Regions from separate parts of the Proteus appendicitidis genome, predicted to be linked through region 1. Evidence: predicted binding sites of a transcription regulator. Region 1 holds the regulator's gene; the other holds the start of a gene.
The links. Region 1 encodes PhoB, which activates phosphate uptake and scavenging genes when phosphate is short. Its sites were predicted from a motif close to CTGTCATAAAACTGNCNNAT; they were not measured.
Positions count from the first base shown of each region.

Region 2: phoA (alkaline phosphatase) is a predicted target of PhoB. The motif match lies at 4,925-4,944, and genes of this name have one in related genera.

Region 1 covers NZ_CP127389.1:740,818-749,606, reverse strand. The annotation lists gene brnQ (branched-chain amino acid transport system II carrier protein) at 1-775, opposite strand, end outside; gene phoR (phosphate regulon sensor histidine kinase PhoR) at 1,255-2,553, opposite strand; gene phoB (phosphate regulon transcriptional regulator PhoB) at 2,577-3,266, opposite strand; gene sbcD (exonuclease subunit SbcD) at 3,488-4,717, shown strand; gene QQS39_RS03455 (AAA family ATPase) at 4,717-8,445, shown strand; gene QQS39_RS03450 (nitroreductase family protein) at 8,577-8,789, shown strand, end outside.
Region 2 covers NZ_CP127389.1:3,474,311-3,481,015, forward strand. The annotation lists tRNA gene QQS39_RS15960 (tRNA-Leu) at 78-164, shown strand; tRNA gene QQS39_RS15965 (tRNA-Leu) at 201-287, shown strand; gene QQS39_RS15970 (DUF1435 family protein) at 353-616, opposite strand; gene QQS39_RS15975 (GNAT family N-acetyltransferase) at 823-1,371, opposite strand; gene QQS39_RS15980 (Na/Pi cotransporter family protein) at 1,374-3,005, opposite strand; gene phoA (alkaline phosphatase) at 3,426-4,865, opposite strand; gene QQS39_RS15990 (alpha/beta hydrolase-fold protein) at 5,096-6,652, opposite strand.

The DNA.
Region 1 (8,789 bases):
CCGGAATAATACTGCCACTGCTAGAGCCTAATTTAAATAAACTCAAATAGATCAGAGTTAATAATACGCCAGCAATAATTCCCGCCCACATAGTATAACGTGTTAACAGTGAGGAATTATCAATACCTCGAGAGCGAGCCGCATTAACAATAACAATACCAAAAACCATAGCGCCCAATGTATCCATGGTGAGGTAACCGTTAATAAAGCCCTGAGTCAACGCCATATCACGATAAGCATCAGTAGCCGGAATAGCACCACCAGCAGGCCAAAATATTGCAGCAATACCTAATATTGCTAATGCCAGAATTTTAATCGGTGCGAGAATATGACCAACACTGTCTAGCAATTTTCCCGGATAAAGTGAAATACCAATCACAATTAAGAAATAGACAATGCTATAAATCAGTAATGACATTTCTGTATCACCCACTAAAGGAGCAATACCTACTTTAAAAGAAACCGTTGCAGTACGAGGCGTGGCGAAAAGAGGTCCCACAGCAAGATAGGCAACAATAGCTAATAATAATCCCATTGATTTACCAATAGGGGTGCTTAATGCCTCAATACCCCCACCGACTTTTGCCAATGCGACAACCGTTAAAACAGGTAAACCAACCCCGGTGATCAAAAAGCCAATTGCAGCAGTCCAAACAAATTCGCCTGATTGTAAACCCACCATTGGAGGAAAAATAATATTGCCAGCGCCAACAAATAGGGCGAATGTCATAAACCCTAATGCCAGAATATCTCTGGAAGTTAATCTATGTGCCATAAGTTTTGTTAATATATAGTTACAATAATGGTGAAATTGCGCCAATATAGCGCAACATAAAATCAACAATATCTATTTAGACTCATGCCATCATTATTTAGGATAATATCCATATATAATCATTTCATATAGAGCAATTAAGTGCTAAATAGAAAAAATCGCCGATAACTGGTCACAAGTAAAACTTTTATAATGAAAAAAGGCAATAGCTAATCCAAAAACCAGAATAATCATCTAAACTATTTTTCAGCACTAGTTATAACTGTCATATATCATCGAATATACATGATATGATTTGTGCATTTTTCCACCAATAATATTGAATATCGGTATCATTTAAAGTTAGCATTAATTAATAATATTAAAATTTAACGCTACGATATTAGTTTTCATTGATATTAAAAAGATTAAGAAAGGGATAAAAAAGCCTCTATCACCAATTAAATACAAGTGATAAAGGCTTTAAAAAAGACATACTGTTAGTGTGTTTTTTTAGCAGTAAGCAATGTTTGAGGAAGGATAAAAGAGAACGTGCTCCCAACACCGACTTTACTTTCAATATTCAATTGAGAGTGATGATGGAGCAACGATTTTTTCACAATCGCCAAACCTAACCCAGTACCACCAGAATGACGAGAGCGAGCTTTATCAACGCGATAAAAACGCTCTGTTAGACGAGTTAAATGTTCAGCGCTGATCCCCGCCCCATTATCTGAAACACTAAATAACATGCCTTGGGGGATTTTCTTCCAACTCACGTTGATTGTTGTGCCTTCTTCAGTGTGATTAATGGCGTTATACACTAAATTAGAAACTGCACTACGCAATTGCTCTTCATTACCACGAACTGCCCACTGTTCATCAATATCAAAAACAATCTGATGTTGACCTTGGCTAAGTGAGTTCGCTTCTTGTTGTAATAAAGCCAAAATAGCAGGAATATCAACAATCTTGTTTAAATCAATATGAGGAGCAGATTCAATACGAGAAAGTTGTAAGAGTTGCTGAACAAGCGTATCCATCCGTTTAGCTTGCTCTTGCATCGTGACTATCGCCTTATGCTCTGCGGGTTTTGTTACGCTATTTTCTTCCATCATTTCAAGATAACCTTGAATAACGGTTAACGGTGTTCTTAACTCGTGACTGACATTAGCAAAAAAGTCACGTCGTGAGTTTTCTAGTTTATTTTTTTCTGTCACGTCACGCGCCACCATCAAGCGCTGATCTTCGCTATATGGCATCACACGGAATTCAACAATAGAGCCATTATTTAGTGAAATGGTTAAAGGGCGACTAAAATCGCCTGCGGTAAAATAGTGCAAAAAATCAGGATAACGTAATAAGTTAAAAATATTTTGCCCGTTATCTTCAGGCCAGCGAAAGCCTAATAAATGTTGAGCTAGGCTATTACACCAAAAAATATTCCCTTCATTTGTCATCATCACAACAGCATCGGGTAAGCTTTCGGCGCCACTTCTAAAACGTTTAATTAAATCGCCTAATTCTCTGCGTCGTTTACGATTACGTTGTTGGGTCTGTCGAATGCCATAAAAAATAGGCTCCCATCCTCCTCTTCCTTCTGGAGGCAATACAGAGCGATCTAACCATAACCATTTAGATAATTTCAGCAAATTATAGGCATGCCACACAAGAGCGCTGAGAAGCGATACCACCAGCAGCCAAGGAAGATGCCCAATAAAAAGCGATAATATAAAGGCAGGTAAGCAAAATAGACATAGCCCCCAAACGAGGGCTTTCCACGATAGTCGTTCTAACACCTGACGATTACTCCCATATTGACTTAGAAACGGGCAGAGAAACGATATCCCGTTCCACGTACGGTCTGTATCATTCTGTCATGGCCATCTTCTTCAATAGCCTTACGTAAACGACGAATATGCACATCAACAGTACGGTCTTCGACATAAACATTGGTTCCCCAAACGTAGTTTAGCAGTTGTTCTCTGCTGTATACGCGTTCAGGATGAGTCATAAAAAAGTGCAGGAGTTTAAATTCGGTGGGTCCCATATCAATCGGCTTATCTTGACTTGTGACACGGTGAGAAACAGGATCAAGACCGAGTCCATTGAATTCAATAATATCTTCCGCTGACATCGGTGATAAACGCCGTAAAATCGCTTTCACTCGGGCAACAAGCTCTTTAGGTGAAAACGGTTTGATAACATAATCATCAGCTCCCGTTTCTAACCCTTGGACTTTATCTTCTTCTTCCCCTTTTGCCGTTAGCATAATAATGGGAATATCACGAGTATTACTTTCCCGCTTCATCTGTTTTATTACTTGTAAGCCTGATCCTCCGGGGATCATCCAATCTAATAAAACTAAATCAGGGTAAGGATCAATAAGAAAGCTCAATGCAGAATCATAGTCTTCTGCTTCAATGGGTTGAAAACCATTTTGTTCTAAAACAAAACAGATCATCTCTCGAATTGCGGTTTCATCTTCAACAACAAGAATACGCCTTGCCATACTCTATCCTGTGTAATGTATATAGAGGGTCAAAATGATTATGATGCAGTTTTATGACAGATTTATGACTAACCTTAACATTACTGAAATAGATCCCCGTTGTTAAGGTAAATAAATTACTTTTTGGTGAGATATCACTCAAAAAAAAGGCTTATTGTTGAGTTTTCACTAAAAAAGTAAGGTGCGCTATACTCTTCATCAGATAAAAAAGAGGGATAGCAATGCGGATTATTCACACATCAGACTGGCATTTAGGGCAATATTTTTTTACTAAGACTCGAGCTAAAGAACATCAACAGTTTCTTGATTGGTTATTAGCACAAATAAAACATTACCAAGTCGATGCACTGATTGTTGCAGGTGATATTTTTGATACTGGCTCCCCTCCAAGCTATGCCCGAGAGCTTTATAACCGTTTTGTCGTCGCTATTCGAGATACACAATGTCAGCTTGTTATTCTAGGTGGTAATCACGACTCTGTGGCGACACTAAATGAATCAAAATCACTCTTGGCGTGTTTAAATACGACGGTTATTGCCAATGTTCATACTGAAACACCACAAGCACCGCTAATTCTTCCTCAAAAAGATAGCACTCCGGGAGCATTGCTGTGTGCAATCCCTTATCTACGTCCTAGAGATATGATCAGCAGTAAAAGTGGGCAATCAGGTGCTGAAAAACAAACCGCCTTAAAAGAAGCGATTGCTGAATATTATCAAGCTCAATATCAAACAGCCCTTGAATTACGTCAGCAATTAAATGTCGATATTCCCATTATTGCAACAGGTCACCTCACCACAATTGGCGCGAGTGTGACAGATTCTGTCCGTGAAATTTATATCGGCACCTTAGAAGCCTTTTCAGCAACCCTATTTCCTGAATTTGACTATATCGCCCTTGGTCATATTCATCGTCCTCAAGTGATGAATAAGTCCGGTCATATTCGTTATAGTGGCTCCCCTATTCCTTTAAGTTTTGATGAGAGTGGGCAACAGAAAAGTGTCTGCCTTATCGATTTTGAGCAAGACAAATTAACTAACCTCACACTATTACCTATCCCTGAGTTTCAATTACTACGCACGATTAGTGGTTCATTAAAAGAGATAGCGATACAACTTGAGGATTTAAAAAAACAATACGGCGAAATAGATACCACTATTTGGTTGGATATCGAAGTTTCAACACAAGATTATCTCAGTGACATACAAACCCGTATTCAAGAGCTAACTAACGATCCGCTTTTTGATGTGATCTTATTAAGAAGAGCGAGAAAACAGCGCCAAGCATTCACTCAAAATGAAAACGAAACACTGGCCGAATTAACCGTTTATGATGTTTTTGAAAGACGCTTAGAACAACATGAGTTTGATTCAGAAGAAACTAAAACTCGTTTAACAACATTATTTAAACAAGCAGTTGAAATGGCAGAGAAAGAGGATAACGAAGCATAATGAAAATCTTAAGTCTGCGATTTAAAAATATTAACTCCTTAAAAGGCGAGTGGAAGATTAACTTTAACCAAGAGCCTTTTATCAGCAATGGATTATTTGCGATTACAGGTCCTACGGGGGCGGGGAAAACCACGCTGTTAGATGCGATTAGTTTAGCGCTTTATCACCGAACTCCACGATTAGATAAAGTCACACAATCACAAAATGAGTTAATGACACGCCACACCGCGGAGTGTTTGGCTGAAGTTGAATTTGAAGTTAAAGGTGTGGCTTATCGAGCATTTTGGGAACAACGTCGAGCTAATTATAAAGAAGATGGCAACCTTCAAGCACCGCAGGCAGAACTGGTTAAAATCAATACCACAGGAGGCGAAGACAAAATATTAGCAAGCAAGATAAGCCAAGTGAAAGAGATGATCATTAATATCACTGGTCTTGATTTTGATCGTTTCACTAAATCTATGTTGCTTTCCCAAGGGCAATTTGCGGCTTTTTTAAATGCAGATGATAAATCTCGCGCTGAATTACTCGAAGAACTCACTGGCACAGATATTTATCGTCATATTTCTCAGTCTATCTTTAAACATTGGCGAGAAGAAGAACAAGCATTAAAAACACTAAAACAGCAAGCCGAAACGATGGCGTTATTAGATGAAAATGCTCGCCAAGCTCTATTAACTGAACAAACGGATCTTTTTGCCAAAGAGAGTTTATTACAAAAAGAACAACAGGAATATCAAGCAGCAAAACAGTGGCAAGAAAAAGAAATAGAACTCAATAAAAATAAAGCATTAGCACAAAATGAGGTTAATTTAGCACAGGAAGCATTAGTTTCTGCTAAACCTGATATTCAACGTCTTGAAAATAGTGAACCAGCAGAAAAAATTCGCCCAATTTACGATGAAAAAAATCGTCTATTAAAAGAACAAACCTATATTGAGTCACAACTCTCAACACTAACAGCGGAAAAACAGCTTATTGAACAACAGAGCCAACCTATTAATCAGCATTTAGTCGAGGCTCGAAATACATTTAAACAACACGATGAGAAAAAACAGCAAACCTTGCAGCTTATACGTGAAAAAGTCGCGCCATTGGATAATCAGTTAATCTTGCTACAACAAGATATTTCAGTAAAAACACAGCAAAAAAATACGCTAGAAAAAACGCAATCAGAATATCTGGAAAAAATACAGTTAACAGAAGCCAAATTAGCGGGATCACAAAAGCAATTTAATGAATTAAATGAATATTTAAATCAGCATACCGCTCATGCTCAACTTGCTGAAAACTTACCGTTATGGCAGCGTTATTTTGAGCAATATGATGAAATTACAGAGAAATATCGAATTAGTCAGAAAAGTGAAAAAGCAGAACAAGAAAAAGAATGCTTACTTAAACTCGAATTAGAAAAAGCGACGAAAACGCTAGAAGCTCAACAGCACACGCTTAATTTACAGCAACAACAATTAAGCGAATTACAAACGCAACTTGAGCAACAAAATAAAGCGGATGCTATTGCAGATATTCCTCATCGTTCACAACAAATTTCACAACAAAGAAATGCTCTCACAAAACTAATGGGAGTACAGGCTCAATTACAGCGCGCTATAAAAACTGAACATCAGTACCAACAAACGCAGTCAGACAATCAGCAAAAAATAGCCATGCTGACTGAAAATATTCACAAAAATGACACTGTTTTAAAAGAGAAAGAACAACACCTTAAAGACTTAAACGATAATTATCTGCTAATAAGGAAGTTAGCGGAATATGAAGAAGAGAGACAACGTTTAGTTAAAGACAACCCATGTCCTGTTTGTGGTTCAACCGAGCATCCTTATGTTGAAAAATATAAAGAAATTCAAACGGATGAAACAAAATCACGTTTAGATAACTTAACACAGCAAGTGCATACATTAACAATAACGTTAGTGGAACAAAAAACACAGTGTGCTAGTTTTGAAGTTCAAAACGAAAAATTAAGTCGCGATCTTGAGCAGCTAACACAAGATATTGCGTCATTAAAACAGCAATGGCAGATTTTAGCTCAAACTTACGCATTACCAGATGTTGACTGTGAAGAAACGGCTTTAACTCAATTAGATTCAGCCCTTGAGAAAGAAGATAATTTACTGACACAAAAACGAATTAGTTATCAACAATTAGAAGTCAAAATTCAGCAAGAATACAAGTTGCTATCTGATGCCAAAGAACAATTTAATCAACAACAGCAAGCGATCCTTCATCAACAAAATGAATTTGCGCAACAACAGAAAGAAGTTTCCAATAAACAACAACAAACAGCGCAATATCTTCAACAACAAGCCCTATTAACGCAGGATCTGCAATCTCTAGTCAAACAACAAGGTTATGAATTACAAGAGTTTGAAGACAAAATTCAATGGCTTACTGCGCGTAAAAAAGAGAGCCAACAATATCAATCAACCTTAAAAACACATCACGAATTACAACAAACAATCCGCGAATTGTTATTAACGCAGGAAGAGAGAAAACGCTATTTATCTGAAACGCAAAAAGAACTTGATGCTGTTTTGATCCAGTTACAAAAACTGCATCAGCAACAAGAACAACTAAAAGCACAACGCCACGCTTTATTCGGGATACAAACCACCGAAGATGCACGTAATGAGTTAGATAAACAGAGTCAGTTGTTACAAAAGCAAATTGAGCAATATAGCGAAGAGAAAAACCGACTCGAAGTCCGTTTAAATCAGCTTATTGGTCAATATCAGGAAAATGAAAAATCGCGACAACGGTTGCAAACACGCTCACAAGACATTATTGAACAATATCAATATGCGTTAAAAAATAGCCCGTTTACTGACGAAAATGCATTTTTAGCCTCTCTGTTATCCGTCGAGGAAAGAAATCGCTTACAAGAGCAACAAAAACAACGGCTTGATAAGTTGTTGCAAGAGAAAACACGTCTAGATACACAAGAAAAGGCATATCAACAACACTTGCTACAACAACCTTTATTATCAACTGAGCAAAATATTGAACAAATCACGGCACATTTATTGGCACTAGAAACACAGCTAGTGCATACACAAGAAACCAAGTTTCGTCTTCAAGAGCAACTGCGTACAGATGAAGAAAAACGTAAAGAACAACAAACCTTGCTCGACAAAATAACGAAACAGCAATCTCAGTTTGATGATTGGAGCTATTTAAATGAATTGGTGGGATCTGCATCAGGAGATAAATTCAGCCGTTTTGCCCAAGGCTTAACGCTTGATCATCTAATTTATTTGGCCAATCGTCGTTTAGAAAAGCTTCATGGACGTTATTTCTTGCAACGCAAAACACCAGCAAGCCTTGAACTACAAATTGCCGATACATGGCAAGCTGATGCTTTGCGGGATACTCGCACGCTCTCTGGTGGTGAAAGTTTCTTAGTCAGTTTATCGCTCGCTTTAGCGCTGTCGGATTTGGTCAGTAACAAAACACAAATCGAATCACTCTTTCTAGATGAAGGCTTTGGCACATTAGATCCTGACACCTTAGATATTGCATTAGATGCTCTCGATAGCCTTAATGCATCTGGAAAAATTATTGGTGTAATTAGTCACGTAGAAGCAATGAAAGAGCGCATTCCAGTGCAAATTAAAGTGAAGAAAGCCGGAGGCGTTGGCATTAGCCAGCTTGCTCCTGAGTTTAGATATGTAGATAAACAGAATTTAAATCAAGTAGTTAAAAACTAGGTCGAATATTTTGACGTAGCTGATTAAATTTTTTATATATCAATAAATCACGACTAAGCCCTATAGTATATCCATAGATTAGCCCAAGCTAAGACACGCTTTAAGCGCTTAAATTTATCAAGGAGACAATCATGTCTAACGCATTTACTGATTTAATGAAAAAACGTAGAACAATTTATCATTTAGGTAATCAACTTCCAATTAGCGAAGACAGAGTCACTGCAGTTATTAAAGAAGCGGTTAAAGAAAGCCCTACAGCATTTAACTCACAAACATCTCGTGTTGTGGTTCTGTTTGGTGAACAACACCAAAAACTATGGGGTATCGTGAAAAATACCCTGAAA
Region 2 (6,705 bases), 1.4 Mb from region 1:
CATCTCCAAGATAATTTATTGATAAAAAATAATTGACGCCAAAAATAAAAGGCATAGAATTCGCTTCCTGTCTGAATGCGAGAGTGGCGGAATTGGTAGACGCGCTAGCTTCAGGTGTTAGTGTCCTTACGGACGTGGGGGTTCAAGTCCCCCCTTTCGCACCAAACAGACAATGTATGTAAAATTAATTGAGTAAGACTGCGAGGATGGCGGAATTGGTAGACGCGCTAGCTTCAGGTGTTAGTGTTCTTACGGACGTGGGGGTTCAAGTCCCCCTCTTCGCACCACTCAATAACCCTTCTTTTTTTTCTGTAATAACACCCATTCGATTACACGCTGAATATTCTTTTCTCTATCCGTAATACGCGACTAAAAGTGTCATCAAGCTATAGGTTAATACAACGCCAGCGGGGATCATTACCCACATTTGTAATTTTTTGTGGAATAACATAAATGTTGATAACAGCATTGAAACGACTAAAACCAGCGTAAATGCAGCCGTTCCTGCAATAGAATGCATAATCACCGTTAGTAAGGAAGAAATAGCCAACATTTCCCATAAACTAATACGAGATGTCCAAGACGTAACTGGAGATAAGCGCGTTGGTTTAGCCATAATAACCCACCATTAATGATAATGATTTTCATTATTATATAACCACCATGCTAAATCAACTTATATAAAGAAAAAAAACTTACCTTATATCCTTATTTTTTAAATGGTTATGTCTATTTTTTAGTATGGTACATAAAAAATGCCTTATCATTTTCACGATAAGGCATTGCATTTTATTATGTTGTTATCGTAGTCAATAAACGAAATTAAGTGTTATTTGTCTCGATAAAATGAAAGACTAAATGAATATCTTCAGGCTCTCTTTCATAAAGTTCAGGATCAGGAATATCAATTAAACGACACCCTAAATGCTGATAAAAATTCACGCTATTTTCAGAAGGTGTTGATGAGATATATAACCCACCAGCCCCTTTTTTCTTCGCATATTCCACACAATAATCAAATAATATTCGCGCTAAACCTTGCCCACGTTGCTGGTGGCTAACATGTAAAAAAGAGAGTTGAAGTAAAGCGTTATTTTGACCTCGTTTTTGTGGATCAACACTTGCTGCTGCGACCAACTGATCTTGTTTAAAAACACCCCAGAAAGCGGCACCTCGATCAAAACTTTCAAGTAAAACAGGTGTGTAATGCTCTGCTTCACCTTCTGGCCAACCTTTCATATCAAAGCGTTGCTCTGATAAACGCAACGTTCCTTCTTTTAAGACATATAGCTTTTCAATAAGCTCGGTTCTATCAATTGCCCATACTTGTGGGATTTCATTTCGTGTTAATTGACGAATAGTGTATTTCATTATTAAAGATTAACCTGTTCTGATGATGATTCACTTCGTTCTAGTGCGTGATAAGCCACAGCACAGAACAAGGAATTCAACCGTTTCATATCACCAAGCAAACTAGTATGCAGTGAACTGGTTTCAATGCTTTGCATATTATGCAAATGAAGACGTTCTACATGTGCAAACGAGTAACGCTGGTTGAGTAAACGGAAACGATGTTTTGCTCGACGCAATTTACGAGCATGTTCCATGTTGCCGGAAACAAATACCGACATCGCCAGATTCAGATTACTTTGCAGACGCTCAAGGAGTGTCTGTAACTCACGACGCCCTTCCTCCGATAAAAATAAGTGGTGATTTAAACCTTTACTCACCACTTCAGCCGACATACGCGCAATGATAGCGGAAGATTGTTGTAAATTCATCGCGGTATCAATAATTTCAGCCCAACGCCGGGAATCTTCAGTTCCCAGATCATGCTGTTGAATTTGTGCCATATACAATTTAATGCTGCTGTGGAGTAATTCTACCTCTTCTTCTAACTGGCTAATTTCCCTTTTTTGCAGACGATCGCCTTCCATTAAGGCAGTAAAACGTTGCAGCATTTGTTCTATCACATCACCTAATCGTAGCGATTCTCTAACCGCATTAGCAATTGCCAATGAAGGCGTATCAATAGCAGATTGATCTAAATAACGCGGTGCCATTTCAGATCCCGTAGTCGGTAATTCAGGAATGAGTCGCTGACATAATTTCGCCATTATGCCGACAAAAGGGATCATCAAAATACAGCGAGCAAGATTATAAATAACATGAAAATAGATAACGATTTCAGCCGGTGAAAATCCATATTTTTGTATTTCAGAAGCAAGATAGGTTATCCATGGTAAAACAATCAATGCACCAATCAGTTTAAAAAACAAACTCCCCAACACAACTTGTCGAGAGGCAACACTTTGTCCTCGACTACTGATTAATGCCAGCAAACCACTACCAATATTAGAGCCAATTACAATAGAGAGGCTGATATACAATGGCATTAATCCTGTTGCACTTAATGTCGCTGTTAACAACACAGCCGCAAGGCTTGAGTAACTCACCATTGCAAAGAGCGCACCCACCAATAGCGCTAAAATAGTATCGCCACTAAGAGAAGTAAAAATAGCTTGGACTGCACTTGCGTGCATAATGGGTTCTGCCGATGTCACAATGAGTTGTAAAGCCAACAAAATCAAACCAAGACCAATACCTACACGTCCTAGTTGCCCTACTCGCTCTTTTTTACGGCTTAAAAAAGTAATAACACCAATAAGGATAAGCAGTGGCGATAACCAAGAAAGATCAAACGTCAGCACACGCGCCATCAGTGCAGTACCCACATCTGCCCCTAGCATAATAACAAGTGCCGGTGTAATCGAAATCAACCCTTGTGTCACAAAAGAGATCACTAAAAGCGCCGTCGCATTACTACTTTGGACTAATGCGGTGACACCAACACCCGCAAGAAAAGCATTGGATTTTTTATTAATACTTTTACCTAAAATTCGGCGCAAATCAGAGCCGAAGACACGCATAATGCCAGTACGAACAATATGAGTTCCCCAGACAAGAAGCGCGACAGATGAGAGTAAATGAAGCAGTGTCAGCATAAAAAAATAACCTTATTCTTATCGTTGTTTGTTTGACTCTGTTCTCCTTCAATCTCATAAAAAAGAGAAAGACCACGAGCAGATAATCTATCTGAGAAAAGATTTTTTACGGGTAATGCCTTAATAACGTAAAGTGTTATTAGACAAAAAGATATTGCAACTTAAGTACAATAATCAATGGAGAAGTGAGAATATTACATAGATTAATTTGTAAATTCTGTTAATTATAGCAGAGAATGTGTAACTTTCAAAATCAGCCTGTAAATAACCTATTGATTTATTATCATTTTATTTTAGACAGGCTCCATTCTTAATAAAAAAACGCGACCAGAGGGTATCTCTCTAAGTCGCGCGAAAATATAACAATTTAGTAAGGCAATTCGACTACAAGTTCAGACAGACTATAAATTCAACTTGAACTTACTTCAGACCCATTGCATCACGCATGGTGAAAAACAAGTCTGTTTGGTCAGTTAATCCAACCACATTCGCAGCATGTGGACCATAAGCGGCAACCCGCAATTGCGCCCCAGTATGCTCTTGTGACTCTTCTTCTGAGTTACCGTAATTCACCACCATAACTGCACCATCTTTGGTGATAAGTGCTTGTGTTAACCCACTGGATTTCACGTCAGCTTCAATAATTTGGCTTGAATGAGCATGATCAGCAGTCACGATAATCAGCGTATCACCGTTTTGTTTTGCAAAATCTAAGCCGATTTGTACGGCTTCATCTAGTGCAACAGTTTCACCAATTTGACCACAAGGGTTAGCATTATGATCTTGCTTATCGATAGAGGCACTTTCAACTTGTAAGAAGAAGCCATTTTCATTGGTTTTCAGTAAGTCGATCGCTTTTTTAGTCATTTGTGCCAGTGTTGGCGCATTTGGATCGAGCTTGGCATTAGGTTTGCACTCTAAAGGTGGATTATTCAAATTACCATGATACGTGGCTTTAGGACCTTCCCATGCTACATCCATATTGCCTTCATGGAACAAACCTAGTACGGGTTTATCTTGGTTCGCAAGCGAAATCGCATCTAATGATTTTGCATCTTTCACGATTTGATAACCACGCTCAATTGCTTGTTGCTCTAATGTTTTACCTTTGTATTCACCTGCTGCTGCAGTTTGAGCAAAGCTTTTTGCACCGCCCCCTAATGTTACATCTGCACGAGTGACTAAAAGTTGCTCAGAGATAGAACCTCTACCACCATTTTCTAAGGCATTGGTTGAGCATTTTTCTAACGTTTCAACAGGGCCATAGCATTTGCGTCCTGTTACATGCGAGAACAGCGCTGCAGGTGTCGCATCTTGAATTTCAGAAGTTGTCACGTTCCCTGTCGCCTTTCCATTGGCTTTCGCTAATTCCAAAATAGTTTGATGATCCTTACCAAACACATCAATCCCTAATGCACCATTATAGGTTTTCACACCAGAAGCCCATGCTGTCGCGGATGCAGCAGAATCTGTCACATAATTAGGCTTTTGGGTTTTTCTGTCTAAAGAATAGTGTGTGTATTGACCCGTCATTGGTAAGGCATCGATACCTTTAAAGAAACCACCCGCACCTTCAGCGTAGTTACGCGCAACGGTGATTTCAGAATCCCCCATCCCATCACCAATAAAGAGGATCACATTTTTTGCTTGGTTGTTATTTAAAGCTGCTTTTAATGCCTCAGTTTGATCCTGAGTCATACGGCGAGCGCCGCCAAATTCCGTGATATTACCTTTTGCCGCACGATCTTGAGCTAAAATGGCATCAGCAGCAACGGGAGCAGCAAAAGAAGAGAAACTCGCGCCAGCCAATAGCGTTGTTACAATAACGGATAAGATAGAACGTTGGTAACGATGAGACATAGCTTTTTCCTTGCACTCTAAAGTAAAAAACAGGGTTAATGTTTTAAGTCAGAAAAAGCTTACGGCAGTTAAATGACAGAGAAATGAAAAGTAAAAGTGATTTTGATGACAACTTTATGACAAGCTTATGACAAACAAAAAGCTTATACCGCAAATATGTGTATAAGCTTTCGTTGTATTAAAGCATGGTACTAAGGCATGGTACTAAAACATGGCATTAAGGCGTGATCTTAATCTTGAGTTAATGCTTTAGCCCCTAAATACAGGGTTTCACACCAAGAAATATAATCATGCCCACTGGCCATTTCGAGTGATTTAACAGGATAGTCTTTTTGCTCTAAAACCTGTTTAAGATGACGATTATTATTTAAAATCCCCCTTTTATCACCACGACTTTCAAATAACCCCGCTTCTAAGAAAAACTGTAATGGCTTTTTATCTGCTTGCTCAAATTGTCGAATAAGCCATTCTGGCTCTTCATTTTCAGGCGCCCACCAATAAGAGCCAGACATACTCAGTACTTTACCAAAGCGCTCAGGACGATTAAATGCAACCCATGAAGATGCTAACCCGCCATAACTAGAGCCTGATACAATCGTTTCTTCTCCTGATACGTGAATACCTTTCTCTTTTTCTAACCAAACAAAGAGTTCATCGGCCAAGAAACGGTAAAAATCAGGATTTGGCGGTAACTCAACACTACGACGATCACTATCAATACTATCAACAAATAAGATCATCATCGGTGCCAATTTCCCTTCTTCGATCTGTTTATCAAAAAACCGATCAATACCATATTGGCGACGATAAGTTTGTCCATCGAATAACACTAAAATTCGAGGTACAGTCATTTTTCTTGCTGGTTGATAAAGTGCGATCTCCCGATCATTATTTAAAATCTGGCTGTGAAAACGCACAATGTCTGTCTTGCCTTTCATTGTTCTATCTAGAATATCGGGTAATTGGCATTCACGGTTACTGTCTAATGACAATAAAGAAAAGTGATTATAGACATCCTCAGATTGACTTGGAGAATTTTGGGAATTAAACGGATCAGATTGTGCTGTAGTTAAAATAGCGCGACGCTGTTCGAATGGCTCTGCATTTTCGATGATAGGCACATCAGGCGCTAATTTATATTGCATTAATGTATCGTTAGGTACGATATAACTGCGGTACCAAATATCACTATTGGCTAAATGGGTTAACGGGTCATGATTACCATCGGGTGATCCTAATAAATAGACATTCTTTTTTGCACCTTGCCATAAGAAAGTCACTAACTTTTTATCATTATCATAAGGCTCAATAAGGGGTGTACCTTCATGGCGTACTTGTTGCCAAAATGCCTGAATATTTTGTTGATTCAATTGATGAGCAAGTATTTGTAAACGAGGACTGACAGGTGCAATACCGGCATCTTTATCTAATGGCTGATAAGGCTGTGTTGTCAATGTGAGTTGCCATGGTGTTCCCTCCTCACCTTGTGCAATCAATTGATAACTCGCAGTTTTAGGCAATAAAAAGCGTACTTTTTGTTGCCCATCAGCAGGAACATCTTTTAATAAGCTACGAATATGTGTGCCATTTGGGGTTTCTAAACGTAGATTTTGTATCCCTTTCACATTCAGTTCCGCATAACGTTCACTCTCTAAATGTGAGGTAAAACACAACGTGTTGTTGTTATCAAACTGACCAATTATTTCTTTACCTTCTGTTACAGATAAACAATTAGCAAAACTAGGGAAAGAAGCCATTAATGCACATATCATCAGAGGAATTCTCACTTTATTATTCTCGTTATAAACTATTGTAAGAAACAATAGTAATGATAATTGTT